One region of the Kitasatospora sp. NPDC085895 genome, then DNA from elsewhere that is predicted to be linked to it. Evidence: riboswitches for the same ligand, from Rfam matches in the RefSeq annotation. Region 1 holds a riboswitch; the other holds the start of a gene.

What was found. A riboswitch is a leader RNA that binds a small molecule or an ion and turns the genes downstream of it on or off. The one in region 1 is predicted to bind cyclic di-AMP.
Region 2: it holds a riboswitch for cyclic di-AMP, as region 1 does, so the genes downstream of both, AB0442_RS25630 (peptidoglycan DD-metalloendopeptidase family protein) here and AB0442_RS10810 (NlpC/P60 family protein) in region 1, are expected to answer to the same signal.

What each region holds. Positions count from the first base shown of each region.
Region 1 covers NZ_JBFBJY010000012.1:125,101-132,524, forward strand. The annotation lists gene AB0442_RS10800 (NYN domain-containing protein) at 1-1,092, shown strand, start outside; gene AB0442_RS10805 (NlpC/P60 family protein) at 1,284-2,312, shown strand; cyclic di-AMP (ydaO/yuaA leader) riboswitch at 2,672-2,860, shown strand; gene AB0442_RS10810 (NlpC/P60 family protein) at 2,871-3,938, shown strand; gene AB0442_RS10815 (C40 family peptidase) at 4,176-5,234, shown strand; gene AB0442_RS10820 (hypothetical protein) at 5,603-6,568, shown strand; gene AB0442_RS10825 (PfkB family carbohydrate kinase) at 6,553-7,424, opposite strand, start outside.
Region 2 covers NZ_JBFBJY010000046.1:17,518-24,941, reverse strand. The annotation lists gene AB0442_RS25645 (PP2C family protein-serine/threonine phosphatase) at 1-803, shown strand, start outside; gene AB0442_RS25640 (hypothetical protein) at 1,240-1,434, shown strand; gene AB0442_RS25635 (DUF6348 family protein) at 1,653-2,486, opposite strand; cyclic di-AMP (ydaO/yuaA leader) riboswitch at 2,836-2,998, shown strand; gene AB0442_RS25630 (peptidoglycan DD-metalloendopeptidase family protein) at 3,004-4,035, shown strand; tRNA gene AB0442_RS25625 (tRNA-Gly) at 4,774-4,847, opposite strand; tRNA gene AB0442_RS25620 (tRNA-Pro) at 5,012-5,085, shown strand; gene tig (trigger factor) at 5,345-6,736, shown strand; gene AB0442_RS25610 (ATP-dependent Clp protease proteolytic subunit) at 7,022-7,424, shown strand, end outside.

The sequences.
Region 1 (7,424 bases):
CGGCTCGGCCAGCCCGACCTGGTGAAGGCGCTGGAGTCCGGCGCGGTGCCGGCCGCCGCCGACCCGATGGACGTGGCCGCCGCCGCCTACCTGCTGCGCCCGGCCGGCTGGAGCCGGCTGGTGGTCGAGGCTGGCGACGAGGTCGAGCGGGCGGACGCCGAGGGCGCCGCCGCCGAGGCCGCCCGGGTGGTGGAGAAGCTGCAGGCCGAACTGACGGAGGTGCGCGCCGCCGCCCGCGCGGACCTGGACCGGCACCGAGCCGAGTCGGAGGGCGTCCGCCGGGAGGCGGAGTCGCTGCGCAAGCGCGTCCGGAGCCTGGAGAGCGACACCCGGCGGGCGCAGGCCGAGGCCCGCAAGCTGGCGACCGAGCTGGAGGCGGCGCGGGCCGCCGCGGCCGCCGAGCGCAGTGCGGCGGACGGCGAGGCCCGGCGGCTGCGGCACCGGATCACCGAGCTGGAGACGGCCGCCGAGGCCGGCCGGCGGTCGGCGCGCGAGGGCCGCAGCGTGGAGGACATGCGGCTGCGGCTGCTGCTCGACACGGTGCTGCAGTCGGCGCAGGGCCTGCAGCGCGAGCTGGCGCTGCCGGTGGCGCAGCTGCGCCCGGCCGACCTGGTGGAGGCGGTCGAGCCGGGCTCGGCCAACCCGCACGACGTGGCGCGCCGCGGTCTGGCGGAGGACGACCCCGCACTGCTCGACCAGTTGCTGGCGATCCCTCAGGTGCACCTGGTCGTCGACGGCTACAACGTGACCAAGACCGGGTACCCGACGCTGCCGCTGGAGCAGCAGCGGATGCGGCTGCTGGGCGGTCTGGCGATGCTCGCGCAGCGCACCCAGGCCGAGGTCACCTGCGTCTTCGACGGACAGGACCTCGACGTCCCGGTGATCATGGCGCCGCCGCGCGGGGTCCGGGTGCGCTTCAGCCGCACCGGGGAGACCGCGGACGAGCTGATCCGCCGCCTGGTGCGGGCCGAGCCGCAGGGCCGGCCGGTCGTGGTGGTCTCCACGGATCGGGAGGTCGCGGACGGCGTACGGAAGGCCGGTGCACGCCCGGTCGCGTCGATCCTGCTGCTCAACCGGCTCGCCCGGCCCTGACGGGCCGTCGGCCCAGGTGGAGGGCCGGGTGGCGGGGTTGTGTCGGGGTGGTGAAATCCAGCGTTCCGCGCCAAGTTCGCCCGGCACGGGAGTGGCGCAGGAGGCGGATCTTCACTAGGGTCTGGCGTCAAACCTATTTTCCGGACGTCCACCCGATCGGGTGAGTCCAGCAGGAAGAAGGAGCTAGTCCCTTGGCCTCCCACCGCCGTCCCAAGCAGCCGAGCCGCGCACGGGTCACCGTGCTCACCGCTGCCGCCGCGACCGCGGTCGCCCTGTCGGCCCAGGCCGCCGCGCACGCCGCGCCGGCGAAGCCGAGCAAGGACGAGGTGAAGGTCCAGGTCGACAAGCTGCTCGAGGAGCAGGAGCAGGCGGCCGAGAAGTACAACGGCGCCAAGGAGCGGGCCGACCAGCTCCGCAAGCAGGCCGACCAGCTGCAGGACCAGATCGCCCGCAGCCAGGAGCAGCTCTCCCAGGTGGCGTCGGGCCTGTCCGCGGTCGCGGCCGACGAGTACCGCACCGGCGGCGTCGACCCGACGGTCGCGCTGATGCTCTCCTCGAACCCGGACAACTACCTCGCGAAGGCGTCCAGCAACGAGCAGGCCACCGACACCCAGGCCTCGACGCTGAAGGGCCTGCGGGACCAGCAGCGCCGGCTGGACCAGCAGAAGCAGGAGGCCGCCGCCATCCTGTCCGAGCTGGACCGCTCCACCCAGGTCCTGAACGACGCCAAGTCGGAGGTCCAGAAGAAGCTCTCCGAGGCCCAGAGCCTGCTGAGCACGCTGACCGCCGCCGAGCGCGCCGCGGTCCTCGGCACCGACCGCGCCTCGCGCGGCGACAGCCGCTACGACCTGGGCAGCCTGCCGCCGGCCTCCGGCTACGCGGCCACCGCGGTCGCCGCGGCGATGGGCAAGCGCGGCACCCCGTACGTCTGGGGCGCCACCGGCCCGAACTCCTTCGACTGCTCCGGTCTGATGGTCTGGGCGTACGCCAAGGCCGGCGTGTCGCTGCCGCGCACCTCGCAGTCGCAGGCGAGCGTCGGCGCCCGGGTACCCTCCTTGGCCGACGCCCAGCCGGGTGACCTCGTCATCTACTACTCGGACGCCCACCACGTCGGCATGTACATCGGCAACGGCCTCGTCGTGCACGCGCCGCACACCGGCGACGTGGTGAAGGTGATGGACGCCGACACCCTGCCGATCAAGACGATCCGCCGCGTCTGACCCTCCGGTAGCAATTCGGACATAAGCCTCACCTGCGGCGTTTCTGATGCCGCATGACACGCCCGGGCGCGTCGTGATCACCGTGTGATCTCCGACACGCCCGGGCGTCGCGTTTTGTCCGCCGACGGGTGACATCGCGTCAGCCGAGCGTGGATCGCCGGTCACCGGCGGTCGCAATCACATTTTCGCGACAACATTTCCCCGTCGTTTTTCTGACAAGGATTTGAACGGATCACGGATCGGTTACTAGGGTCATCCCCACGGATCACCGCACAGTGGTTCGCCCAACCCGGGCGACGGCGGTGGTCGCCGCCGAGTCCGCGACGCAGCAGGACGGTCCCGACCGTCCACGGGGAGCCCCTGCGGGGGTGCTGTCGAACGGAGCCGGGGAACCACGTTTCCCCCGGGGTGAATCGGCGTCAGGTCGGCCGCGCCGGCCGGGCCGCGGTCGGACCGCGGACGGGCGGGTGCGGGCGTGAGGCGTCGTAGGGCAATGCTTCCGGCCCGAACCCGTCAGCTCACCCGGTAGGCGGTGTGAGGAAGAAGGAGTCCGCCTTCGTGGCGTCCCATCGTCGTCCCAAGCCCGTCGGCCGTACCCGCGCCTCGATCCTGACTGCGGCAGCCGCCACTGCGGTGGCCCTCTCCTCGCAGACCGGCGCGCACGCGGACCCGACCCCCACCAAGGAGCAGGTCGCGGCCCAGGTCGACCAGCTCAACGAGCAGGCCGAGGCCTCCAACGAGGCCTACCTCGCGGCCGAGCAGAAGCAGCAGGACCTGCAGAAGCAGGTCACCCAGCTGCAGGACCAGGTCGCGCGCCAGCAGGCGGAGGTCAGTGGCGTCCAGGGCCGCCTCGCCGAGGTCGCGGCCCAGCAGTACCGCGACGGCGGCATCTCGCCGACCGTCCAGCTGATGCTCTCCAGCAACCCGGGCGAGTTCCTGGGCCAGGCCGGCGCGGTCAGCCGGATGAGCGCCACCCAGGCCGACACCCTCAAGTCCTTCAAGGCCGAGCAGGCCAAGCTGGACGGCCAGAAGGCCGAGGCCGAGCACAAGCTCGCCGAGCTGGACACCAGCACCCGCGCGCTGAAGGCCAAGAAGGAGGAGTTCCAGGACAAGCTGGCCAAGGCCAGCGCCCTGCTGAACACCCTCACCCAGAAGGAGAAGGACGACCTCGCCGCGGCCGAGGCGAAGGCGGCCTCCGCGGCCAAGTCCACCGCGGACCGCGCCTCGCGGGACACCGCCCGTCCCGACCTCGGCAGTGCGGACGTGCCCTCGGGCTCGTACACCGCCAAGGCGATCGCGGCCGTAAAGTCCGCGCTGGGCGCCCCGTACGTGTACGGTGCGACCGGCCCGAGCACCTTCGACTGCTCCGGTCTGATGCAGTGGGCGTACGGCAAGGCCGGCGTCTCGATCCCGCGCACCTCGCAGTCCCAGGCCGGCGCGGGCACCAACATCGGCACCAACATCGCCAACGCCAAGCCCGGCGACCTGGTGATCTACTACAGCGACCAGCACCACGTCGGCATGTACGTGGGCGGCGGGCAGGTCATCCACGCGCCGCACACCGGTGCGGTCGTCCGCTACGTCTCGGCGACGGCCATGCCGATCTCGGCGATCGTCCGGGTCTGACGGCCCGTCCGGCGGCTCCCCGCGGGCCCGGCCCCCCTGTGGGGCCGGGCCCGCGGCCGTTGCCGCACCGGCGGCCCCGTCGGCAGAATGTCCGATTGAAGGTCAAATATTCGGTGCTGGCAGGGTTTGGACTAGCCCGGCCGGACTCGCTAACGTCTGCCCCCGGATGTCCGCGAGGACGCCCGCCCGACCCGGGCGGCGGCGGCCGTCCGTCCGCAGGAACGGAGCCGCCGCCGCATGTCCGCGCACCGACGCCCCCAACTGCCGGGCGGCCACACCCTCGCCCGGGCCCTGGTGCTCACGGCCGCGGCGACCACGGCCGTCGGCGCCACCGTCGGCACCGCGGCCCACGGCGCCCCCGCCGACCCCGGGCGGCGGACGGCCGACGTCCGGGCGAAGGTCGACCGGCTCTACGAGGAGGCCGAGCAGGCCAGCGAGCGCGCGAACGCCGCGGGGGAGGACCAGAAGCGCCTGCAGACCGAGGCCGGCCAGCTGCAGGACCAGATCGCCACCGGCCAGGAAGAGCTGAACGGGCTCTACACCGACCTCGCCACCGTCGCCGCCGCCCAGTACCGCGACGGCGGGCTCGACCCCTCCGTCCGCCTCATGCTGGAGTCCGACCCGGCCGGCTACCTCACCCGCGCCCGCGCCCTCGACCAGGCCGCCAGCCGGCAGAGCGACACCCTGCACCAGGTGCTCGACCGGCAGCGCCGGCTCGACCAGCGCCGCGCCGAGGCCACCGCCAAGCTCGCCGAGCTGGAAGAGGTCCGCCGCTCGCTCGCCGACCACAAGGACGAGGTCCGGCGCCGGCTCGGCGACGCCCAGCGGCTGCTCGGCGGCCTCACCACCGACGAACGCGCCCGGCTGGCCGCGGACGACGCCGCCGACGCGGCCCGCAGCGCAGCGCACGGCACCGACCGGATCGACCTCGGCGACCGGCCGCCCTCCTCCGAGCGCGCCGCCGCCGCCCTGGCCGCCGCGATCAGCCGGATCGGCTCGCCCTACGTCTACGGATCCACCGGCCCTTCCACGTTCGACTGCTCCGGTCTGATGTACTGGAGCTGGCGGCAGGCCGGAGTCACCCTGCCGCGCACCTCGCAGGCGCAGGCACACGCGGGGAGGCGAGTCAGCCTGTCCGAGGCGCGACCGGGAGACCTGGTGATCTTCTACAAGGACATGCACCACGTCGGCATGTACGCCGGCGGCGGCGTGGTCGTGCATGCCCCGTACCCCGGAGCCCGGGTCCGCTACGAGAGCGTCGCTGCCATGCCCGTCAGCGGGGTGGTGCGGGTCTGAGCGCCTTCCACCGGCAGCCCGGCCCGTCCGGCGGGGAGGCCGAGCCCCTGGTCACCGACCTGCCCCGGCGCGCCGCGGCGGGCCGGTCCGCGCTGCCCGCCGACGGCCGGATCTCCCGGCGCACCGCCCTGCTGCTGGCCGTCGGCGGCCTCGCCCAGCTCTCCGCGCCCCGCGCCCTGCCCGCCACCGGGGACCGGGCCGGCCTGTACCCGCAGGGCGCGCCGAGCGCCGGCGTCCGGGCCCGCGTCGAGGACCTGCTCGCCACCCGCGCCCGCGCCCTGCTGCGCGCCGACCGGTCCGCCCTGCTCGCCGGGACGGCCCCCGCGGCGCGGGCCGCACAGGAGCAGGCCGCCGTCCGGGCCGCCGCCGTGCCCTTCTCCGCCGTCGAGTACCGGATCAGCGGCGTCACCGAACCGGACGCCGACGGGCGGATCATCGTCACCGCCGGCCTCGCCCACCGGCTGCGCGGCGTCGACCAGCACCCCGCGGTGCTCTCCCGGCGGCTCACCTTCGACCGGGGCCCGGCCGGCTGGCTGCTCTCCGCGGACGAGCCGGACGGCAGCGCCGCCCTCTGGGACCTCGGCGAGGTCCGGGCGGCCCAGGGCGAGCACTGCCTGGTGCTCGGCCTCGGCACCGCCGAGGAGCTCGCCGGGCTGGTCGCCGTCGCCGACAAGGCGGTGCCCGCCGTCTCCGAGCTGTGGGGCCGGGAGTGGCCCGGCCGGCTGCTCGTCCTCACCCCGGCCACCGAGCCGCAGTTCGCCCGGATGCTCGACGTCGCCGCCGGCTCCTACCAAGGCATCGCCGCCGTCACCGTCGCGGCCGGCGGCGAGCCCGCCGCCACCCCCGCCGACCGGATCATGGTCAACCCGGAGGCCTTCCGCGGCCTCAGCGACCTCGGCCGGCAGGTCGTGATCACCCACGAGGCCACCCACGTCGCCACCCGCGCGGCCACCCGCAGCTGGACGCCGCTCTGGCTCTCGGAGGGCGTCGCCGACTACACCGGCTACCGCGGCGCCGGCCGCACCGCCCGCCAGATCGCGCCGGAGCTCGCCCGCGACGTCGCCGCGGGCCGGGTGCCTACCGCCCTGCCGGCCGACGCCGACTTCGCCGCCGGCGCCGCCGGCATCGCCCAGGCCTACGAGCAGGCCTGGCTCGCCTGCGAGACGGTCGCGCACCGCTTCGGACCGCAGCGCCTCGTCGCGCTCTACCGGGCGGTCGGCGCGATGGGCGACCCCGCCCGGCTGGACGGCGTCCTCCAGGCCGAGCTCGGTCTGGACCTGCCCGCCTTCACCAAGGCCTGGTCGGCCGAGCTGGTGCGTCAGCTGCGCCGCTGAGCGGCCGCCAGGCCCGCGGCGAGCCCCTCGCCGTCGATCAGGGCGCTGTGGGTGCCCGCCGCGGTGCAGGCGTGGGCGCCGGCCACCGAGCCCGCCAGCATGCACGCGTCCACCGGCCGGCCCGCCAGCCAGCCGGCGAGGAAGCCGCTGACGAAGGCGTCGCCGGCGCCGTTGCTGTCCACCACCGGCACCCCGGGGTCGACCGCCGGCACGTGCCGGACGGTGTCGCTCCCGCGCTCCAGCAGGTAGCTGCCGGCCGCGCCCGCGGTCGCGACCACCAGCCGCGCCCGGCCCCCGTCCAGCACCGAGCGCATCACCTCCTCGTGCCGCCCGGGGCAGCCCGCGGCCGAGAGGAAGACCAGGTCGGAGCGGAGCGCGTAGTGCCGGTGGTGCTCGTTCTCGCCGTCCCAGGCGTGCAGGTCGGTGGAGCTGGTGGCGCCGAGCCGCTCGATGTCCGGGTGCATGTCCCGGTTGACGTTGGTGATCGACAGGTGGACGTGCCGGGCCCGCTCCAGGAACGGCAGGTAGAAGGCGGCGGGCAGCCGCAGGTCGGCCGGGTGCCGGCCGTCGTAGAAGGAGAACCGCAGCCCGTCGGCGTCCACCAGGTTCACCCCGCGCGGGGTGCCCGCGGGGGAGACCAGGTGGTGGAAGTCCAGGCCCGCGCGGCGGAAGGCGGCCCGCACCAGCTCGCCCTGCGGGTCGTCGCCGAGGAAGTCGAGGAAGGAGGTGCGCAGGCCCAGCCGGTGGCAGCCGAGCGCGACCCCGCTGCCGGTGTGGCCCGCGTAGTCGTGCACCGGGGGCACCCCGAGCCCGTCGGACGCCGCGGGGATCTCCAGCCGGTCGACCCGGACGATGG
Region 2 (7,424 bases), on a different contig from region 1:
GCGCCGCCCTGGTCGTCGGCGCGGTCGGCGTCGCCGGCCTGCTGCTCGCCCAGTTCCGCAGCCGGGTCGGCGTGCCCTGGCGGGGCGGCGGCACCATGCTCTTCGACCTCCGCGAACGGCTCCGGGTGCAGAGCCAGCTGCCCCGGCTGCCCGAGGGTTGGTCCGCGGACATGGCGCTGCGCCCCGCCGGCGGCCAGTCCTTCTCCGGCGACTTCGTGGTCGCCGCCCGCACCGGCCCCGGCGGCCGCACCCTGGAGGTCGTCCTCGCCGACGTCTCCGGCAAGGGCATGGACGCCGGCAGCCGCGCCCTGCTGCTCTCCGGCGCCTTCGGCGGACTGCTCGGCTCGCTGCCCGCGCACGACTTCCTGCCCGCCGCCAACGGCTACCTGCTGCGCCAGGAGTGGGAGGAGGGCTTCGCCACCGCCGTCCACCTGGTGCTCGACCTCGACACCGGCCAGTACGAACTGCTCTCCGCCGGCCACCTGCCCGGCATGCAGCGGCACGGCGGCACCGGCGCCTGGGAGGCCAAGGAGTCCGAGGAGGGCCCGCTGCTCGGCATCTACGACGGCGCCAAGTTCGAGGGCCTGCGCGGCCGGCTCGACAGCGGGGACGTGCTGATGCTGTGCACCGACGGCATGGTCGAGATCCCCGGCCGCGACCTCGCCGAGGGCATGGACCGGCTGATGGGCGAGGCCGACCGACTCGTCGTCAACGGCTTCCGCGGCGCCGCGGGCCGCCTCATCGAGACCGTCGCCAAGGACGTCAACGACGACCGCGCCGTGCTGCTGGTGGGGCGGCAGTAGCGCCTGTCAACCCCCGGGAGTGATCTTCGGCCAATCCTGACAACCTCTTCACCTGCGGACCGCGGGCCCCGGGCCTGTCGATCGGCCGTTCCGGCGCGTTCCACCCCGCCCCCGCCGACGGTTCGTCAGGAGACATCGGCTATCGTCTCGGTCGGCGGAAATTCGTCTCACATGGCAGGATCTTCGCTCCGGGCTCCCGGCTAGTCCTTTACGCAGGCAGCACGAACGACCACACTGAGTCCGGGTGGGCTGGTCGATGCTCGGGGGACGGGGGGCGAGAGGTGCGGCAGACAGCAGGCGTCACCGGCGCCGCGGACGCCTCCACGGCGGCGGGATCGGTCGACTCGTGCCAGGGACGGTCGGCGCAGGCCGCGGTCCGGTTCCGACACGGGGTTCCAGCACGAACCCCCGCCACAGATTGAGGAAGTGAGTCCGGGTGGCCTTCTCCGTCTCCGCGCTGTTCCTGTTCGGCGTCATCGTCGTCATCTTCATCCGCAACAAGCAGCTGAAGACCAGCCACGCCATCATCGCGGCACTCTTCGGCTTCATGGTGAGCCAGTCCACGGCCGCCCGGCCGATCCAGGACTTCCTCAACCAGCTGGCGAAGACCATCTCCTCCGTCGCGAGCTGACCCCTCCCGCGGGCCGGACTCCGCCCCCGGCGGGCGAACTCCGCTCCGGTGGTCCGTTCCGATGGGCCGAAGTCCCCTTCGCGGGACGGACTCCGCCCTCGCGGGCCGGGTTCCGACTCCGGTCCGGCCGTGGCGTCCGAGCCGGTCGTGCCCGTCCGCCCCGGGGGTGTCGCCAGACCCGGGCCGACCGCCGTCGTGAGCCGTCCGGCCGTCCGGACCTACCGCCCGGCCCGGGCCCGCCGCCAGCGGGCCAGCACCCCCGGCCGCGCGGCGGGCGCGGCGATCCCGGTGTTCCCCACGGCCCCGGCGGGCCGGGCGCCGCCGGCGTCCACGGGGGCGGAGCGGACTGCCGCGGGGGCCTCCCCGACGGGCCGGCCCTCCGGCACCATCAGCACGAACAGCCGTGCCCAGCACAGCCGTTCGCCGCGCGGCCAGCCGAGCGCGCGCAGCGCCGCCGAGGCGGACTCGGACACCGCGCCGTTGACCCGGACCTCGGCGACGTCCTCGCCCGCCCGGCCGCCCAGGAACAGCTTCACACCTGTCACGGCCGGCTCCGCACCGTCCGGAGCCAGCTCCGGGGCCAGCACCCCGGCGAGCTCCGGCAACAACCGGTGGCCGGCGAGCCACTCCGACAGCCGTTCGCTGTCGAAGCCGAAGACGGCGGCCGGCCCCTGCACGGCCCGCCAGCCCGGCAACCGCGCCGCGCGGACGTGGTCGCCGTGCGCCCCGCGGCCCTCCTGCAGCTCGACCACCGCGGCCGCGGTGGTGGTCGCCCACATCCGCACCGCGCTCTCCAGCCGCTCCTCCTCCGTCCGGCCGAGGCCCGCCGTGCAGTCCCACACCACCGGGCCGTCCGCCCGCCCCACGTCGAAGGCGAAACCGAGGTCGACGTGCCCCGCGCCGCCGCCCTCGCCCGGGTGCTCCCGCACCGCCACGGCCGTCGTCCCGGGCCCGCGGACCACACTGCCCTCGACCGTGAACCGCTGACCGAACCGGGCCATCTCCCGGACGACGCTGCGCTGGATCACATCCAGCCTGGACTGCGCGCGCACCCGGGGCTCCTCGCTCGAAAAGGGGTCGAACACCGTTCGGGAGCGAGGCTATCGGCCCCCCGGGTGACCAGCGTCACCGGGCGGGCCATGATCCGTGCCGGGCCGCGAGCGGGCAGCCACGCGGGGTGTCCGATTTGCCTGACTGCTGATGGTCCGGACACGTACGGTCACTGCGGCGACTGCGCTCCGCCCACCGACGGCGGGCGGAGAGTGACCCCCGCGAGGGCCCCGGGGGGCCGTTGGGGACGGGGAGCTTGCCTCCGGAGGGGCCCATCGGTTTTCCTCGGAGCCTGCCCGGCCACACCGGCCGGGCGGGCCACCGGGCGGAACGCCGAGTCCTGCCGCCGTCCGGGGTCACGCACCCTTCCGTGCACGGCAGGAGCGGGGGACCCAAGGTAAGTGCCGCACCCGGTGATCCGGGACGGCTTGGGGTGAAGTCGCGTCATTTCCGCGACCGGGCGAACTCCCCGCCCGAACCCGACAGCTCACCTCGCAGGCGTCGGAGAGGAACACCCCCATGTCCGTTCTGGGCACCCGTCTGTCCCGCGTCGCCGTCGCCACCGGTGTGGCCGCCGCCGCCATCGCCATCCCCGTCACCGCCGCCTCCGCCGCGAGCGCCCACGGCGCCGTCCCGGCCGCCGCTCCGGCCGCCGCCGCTCCGGCCGCCGCGCACGCCGAGGCCCCCGCCGCCGCTCCGGCCGCCGACGCCGCTCAGGCCGCCGACGCCAGCTACAAGGTCGTCCGTGGCGACACCCTGTCCAAGATCGCCAACGCGCAGCACGTCGACGGCGGCTGGAAGAAGCTCTACCAGGACAACCGGCAGGTCATCGGCGGCAACCCGAACCTGATCTTCCCGGGCCAGAAGCTGACCGTCGGCGGCCACGCCGTTCAGGCCGCCGCCCCGCAGGCCGAGACGAAGAAGTCCGACGCCGCCGCCTCGCGTTCCGAGAAGCGCACCCCGGTCCAGGCCGCGCCGAAGCCGGCCGCCCCCCAGACCGAGGCCGCCAAGCCCGCCGCGCCGAAGACCGAGGCCGCCAAGCCGGCCGCGCCGAAGACCGAGGCCGCCAAGCCGGCCGCGCCGAAGACCGAGGCCGCCAAGCCGGCCGCGCCGAAGACCGAGGCCGCCAAGCCCGCCGCCGCTGCCTCCGGCTACGTCGCGCCGGTCGCCGCCTCCCTGGGCACCCCGTACCACAAGGCCGGCTCCAACTGGTCCAGCGGCTACCACACCGGTGTCGACTTCGCCGTCAGCACCGGCACCTCGATCCACGCGATCGCCGCCGGCACCGTCGTCGAGGCCGGCTGGGGCGGCGCCTACGGCAACAACGTCGTCATCAAGCACGCCGACGGCAAGTACTCGCAGTACGCCCACTTCTCGGCCCTGAAGGTCTCGGTCGGCCAGACCGTCACCGCCGGCCAGATCATCGGCCTCTCCGGCGCGACCGGCAACGTCACCGGCCCGCACCTGCACTTCGAGGTCCGCACCACCCCGTCGTACGGCTCCGACATCGACCCGGTGGCGTACCTCGCCGCCCACGGTGTCCGCGTCTGACGCACACCGCTGACGCGCTCCGCTGACGCGAACCCTGCCGAGGCAGCGCCGCCGAGGCACACCGCGCGGCATCCGAAGGCCCGGCCCGGGGATCCTGTGATCCCGGGCCGGGCCTCGGCCGTTCCCAACCTCCCGTGCCGCACGGGCACTTCACCGCTCCCGCGCCGCGCCGGCGCGGCTCCCCGGTACGGCGGGCAACACGCCCCCGACCGGCAGAACGTTCCCGAACGGCCGACCGGGGCGAAGCGCGCCGCCGTCCTGCTCGCCGTCGCCACCGCCGTCACCCGCCACCACCTGGGCTGACCGGCCAAACCCCATCGACGACGACCCCGGAGACCGGCGCCACGAACGCCACCCGGGTCGTCCTCGCGACGTCCGGTTCCGCGGACCCGGTGCGAAGAGCGTCTTCGCGGCTGTGCGTACGACCGCTCTCTGGCATGTGCCCGTCGGCAGGTTGCCGCGGAGTGCGGCAACCGTTGCACCACCTTGCGCACCTCGTGCGCCGAGACCTCTCCCAAGGATCCGTGCACGTTCGCCGAACGGGAGGTCGGGCCCTCTTCGTGCGGTCACCGCCCGTGGCGCCGAATGAGCTGCGCGCCGGGGGAGCAGTCCGTACGGTGCGGCAGTCGCGTCGCCTTCGAGCCATGGACCCGAGCCCGCGGCGCGGTGCTCCGGGAGTGCCACGGACGACGAAGGCCCCAGCTCCGCGATCATGTCGCTGAGCTGGGGCCTTCGTGTTGGAGCGGGCGACGGGAATCGAACCCGCGTGGCCAGTTTGGAAGACTGGGGCTCTACCATTGAGCTACGCCCGCGTACGTGCGTTGACGGCACGTCGCCCCTCAGCCGGTGCGGGCCTCGGGGACGGGGGTCAGCCTACCTGGTCGGGTCGGCCGAATGCACACCGCTTTCGCTCCTGTGCCTGCTGATATTACGGCGAGGGGGCCCGGACCGGCGTGTACTCTCTCTTTCGGCACTACGGGGTGTGGCGCAGTTTGGTAGCGCGTCCGCTTTGGGAGCGGAAGGCCGTCGGTTCGAATCCGGTCACCCCGACGCTTTCGGCAGGGTCTCGTCAGGCGGGCGGGGCCCTGTTGCTTTCGTGGTACCGGTAGGATGGGCCGATGGCGGTGGTACCTGTGGCATGCACACAGGCGGCAGCCGCCCGAGGGCGAGGAGTCACGCTCACCGTCCACCCCCGTACGGGAGATGCAGCCCCAATCGCCCATCGCCCGTCTCGCCCGACCGACCGGCCGTTCCGGCCGCGGACGTCTGGCGGAGACAACCTGACCGCAAGCCCATAGGAGACCAAACCGTGAAGAGCGCCGTCGAGACTCTGAACCCGACCCGGGTTCGACTCACCGTCGAGGTGCCCTTCGAGGAGCTCAAGCCCAGCCTCGACGCGGCGTACAAGAAGATCAACCAGCAGGTCACGGTTCCGGGCTTCCGCAAGGGCAAGATCCCGGCTCGCGTCATCGACCAGCGTTTCGGCCGTGCCGCGGTGCTGGAGGAGGCCGTCAACGACGCCCTGCCGCGCTTCTACACGCAGGCCGTCGACGAGGGCAAGATCGAGGTCCTCGGCCAGCCCGAGATCACCGACATCGAGGGCGTGGAGCGGATCGCCGACGGCGGCGACCTGAAGTTCACCGCCGAGGTGGACGTCCGCCCGGAGATCGCCCTTCCGGACTTCTCGGAGATCTCGGTCACCGTCGACGCCGTCTCGGTCGCCGACGAGGACGTCGAGAAGTCGCTGGAGCAGCTCCGCGAGCGCTTCTCCTCCGTGAAGGACGTCGAGCGCGCCGCCGCGGCCGGCGACGTCGTGGTCGTGGACCTCGAGGCCAAGGTCGACGGCGAGGTGCCGGAGGACGGCACCGCCGCCGGCGTCAGCTACGAGATCGGCTCCGGCCGCCTGCTGGACGGCATCGACGACGCCGTGATCGGCCTGTCCGCCGGTGAGTCCAAGACCTTCACCACCGAGCTCAAGGGCGGCACCCAGGCCGGCAAGAGCTCCGAGGTCACCGTCACCGTGACCGCCGTCCAGGAGAAGGAGCTCCCCGAGCTCGACGACGAGTTCGCCCAGCTGGCGAGCGAGTTCGACACCCTGGACGAGCTGAAGGAGGACTCCCGCAAGCGCCTCGAGCGCATGAAGGAGTTCGACCAGGCCACCCAGGCCCAGGAGAAGGTCCTGGACGAGCTGCTGACCCGGGTCGAGATGGAGTACCCGGAGAAGCTCCTCAAGGACGAGGTCGAGACCCGCAAGCACAACCTCGAGCACCACCAGCTCGAGCCGATGGGCATGAACCTCGAGACCTACCTCGCGACCCAGGACAAGTCCGTCGAGGACTACGAGAAGGAGACCGAGGAGCAGGCGAAGAAGGGCATCAAGACCCAGTTCGTCCTGGACGAGATCGTCGCGAAGGAGGAGCTCAACGTCAGCCAGGAGGAGCTGACCGAGCACCTCATCCGTCGCGCCGCCGGCTCGGGCCTCACCCCGGACCAGTTCGCCCAGCAGATCGTCCAGGGCGGCCAGGTTCCGCTGCTGGTCGGCGAGGTCGCCCGCGGCAAGGCGCTGGCCCTGGTCGTCGAGGCCGCCACCGTCACCGACAGCAACGGTGAGACCGTCTCCTTCGAGGACGACGAGGACGAGACCGAGGCCACCGACGCCGTCGAGACCGTCGAGGTCGAGGACGAGGCCACCGAGGCCTGATCCTCACACCCGTACGACCCCGGCCCGGACACCCCAGGTGTCCGGGCCGGGGTCGTGTCGTGGGGGTTCCCGCCCGCCGCCCGCCCGCCCCATCCGGTCTCCACCCGCCCGGTCGCCACCCGCCCACCCACCCGGTCTCCCGTATTTCCGCGCGCACCCTGCGCTCACAGCGAACAGTTCTGCGTGGGGGATTCTGAGCCGCGGCCTGCGCGTTAGGGTCGGTGGACAGCGACACACACGCAGATCGACTGAGCAGGTGGCTAAGTGACGTTCCCGCAGATGCAGATGGATGGCCTGACGGCGCCGCGCGCCGCCGCCGGTGACGTGCTCGGCGGCCTGGGCGACCAGGTCTACAACCGGCTGCTCAACGAGCGCATCATCTTCCTCGGCCAGCAGGTCGACGACGACATCGCCAACAAGATCACCGCGCAGCTCCTCCTCCTGGCGGCCGACCCGGAGAAGGACATCTTCCTGTACATCAACTCCCCGGGCGGTTCGATCTCGGCGGGCATGGCGATCTACGACACCATGCAGTACATCAAGAACGACGTGGTGACCATCGCGATGGGCATGGCGGCCTCGATGGGCCAGTTCCTGCTCACCGCGGGCGCCAAGGGCAAGCGCTTCTCGCTGCCCAACGCCAACATCCTGATGCACCAGCCCTCCGCCGGTCTGGGCGGTTCCGCCT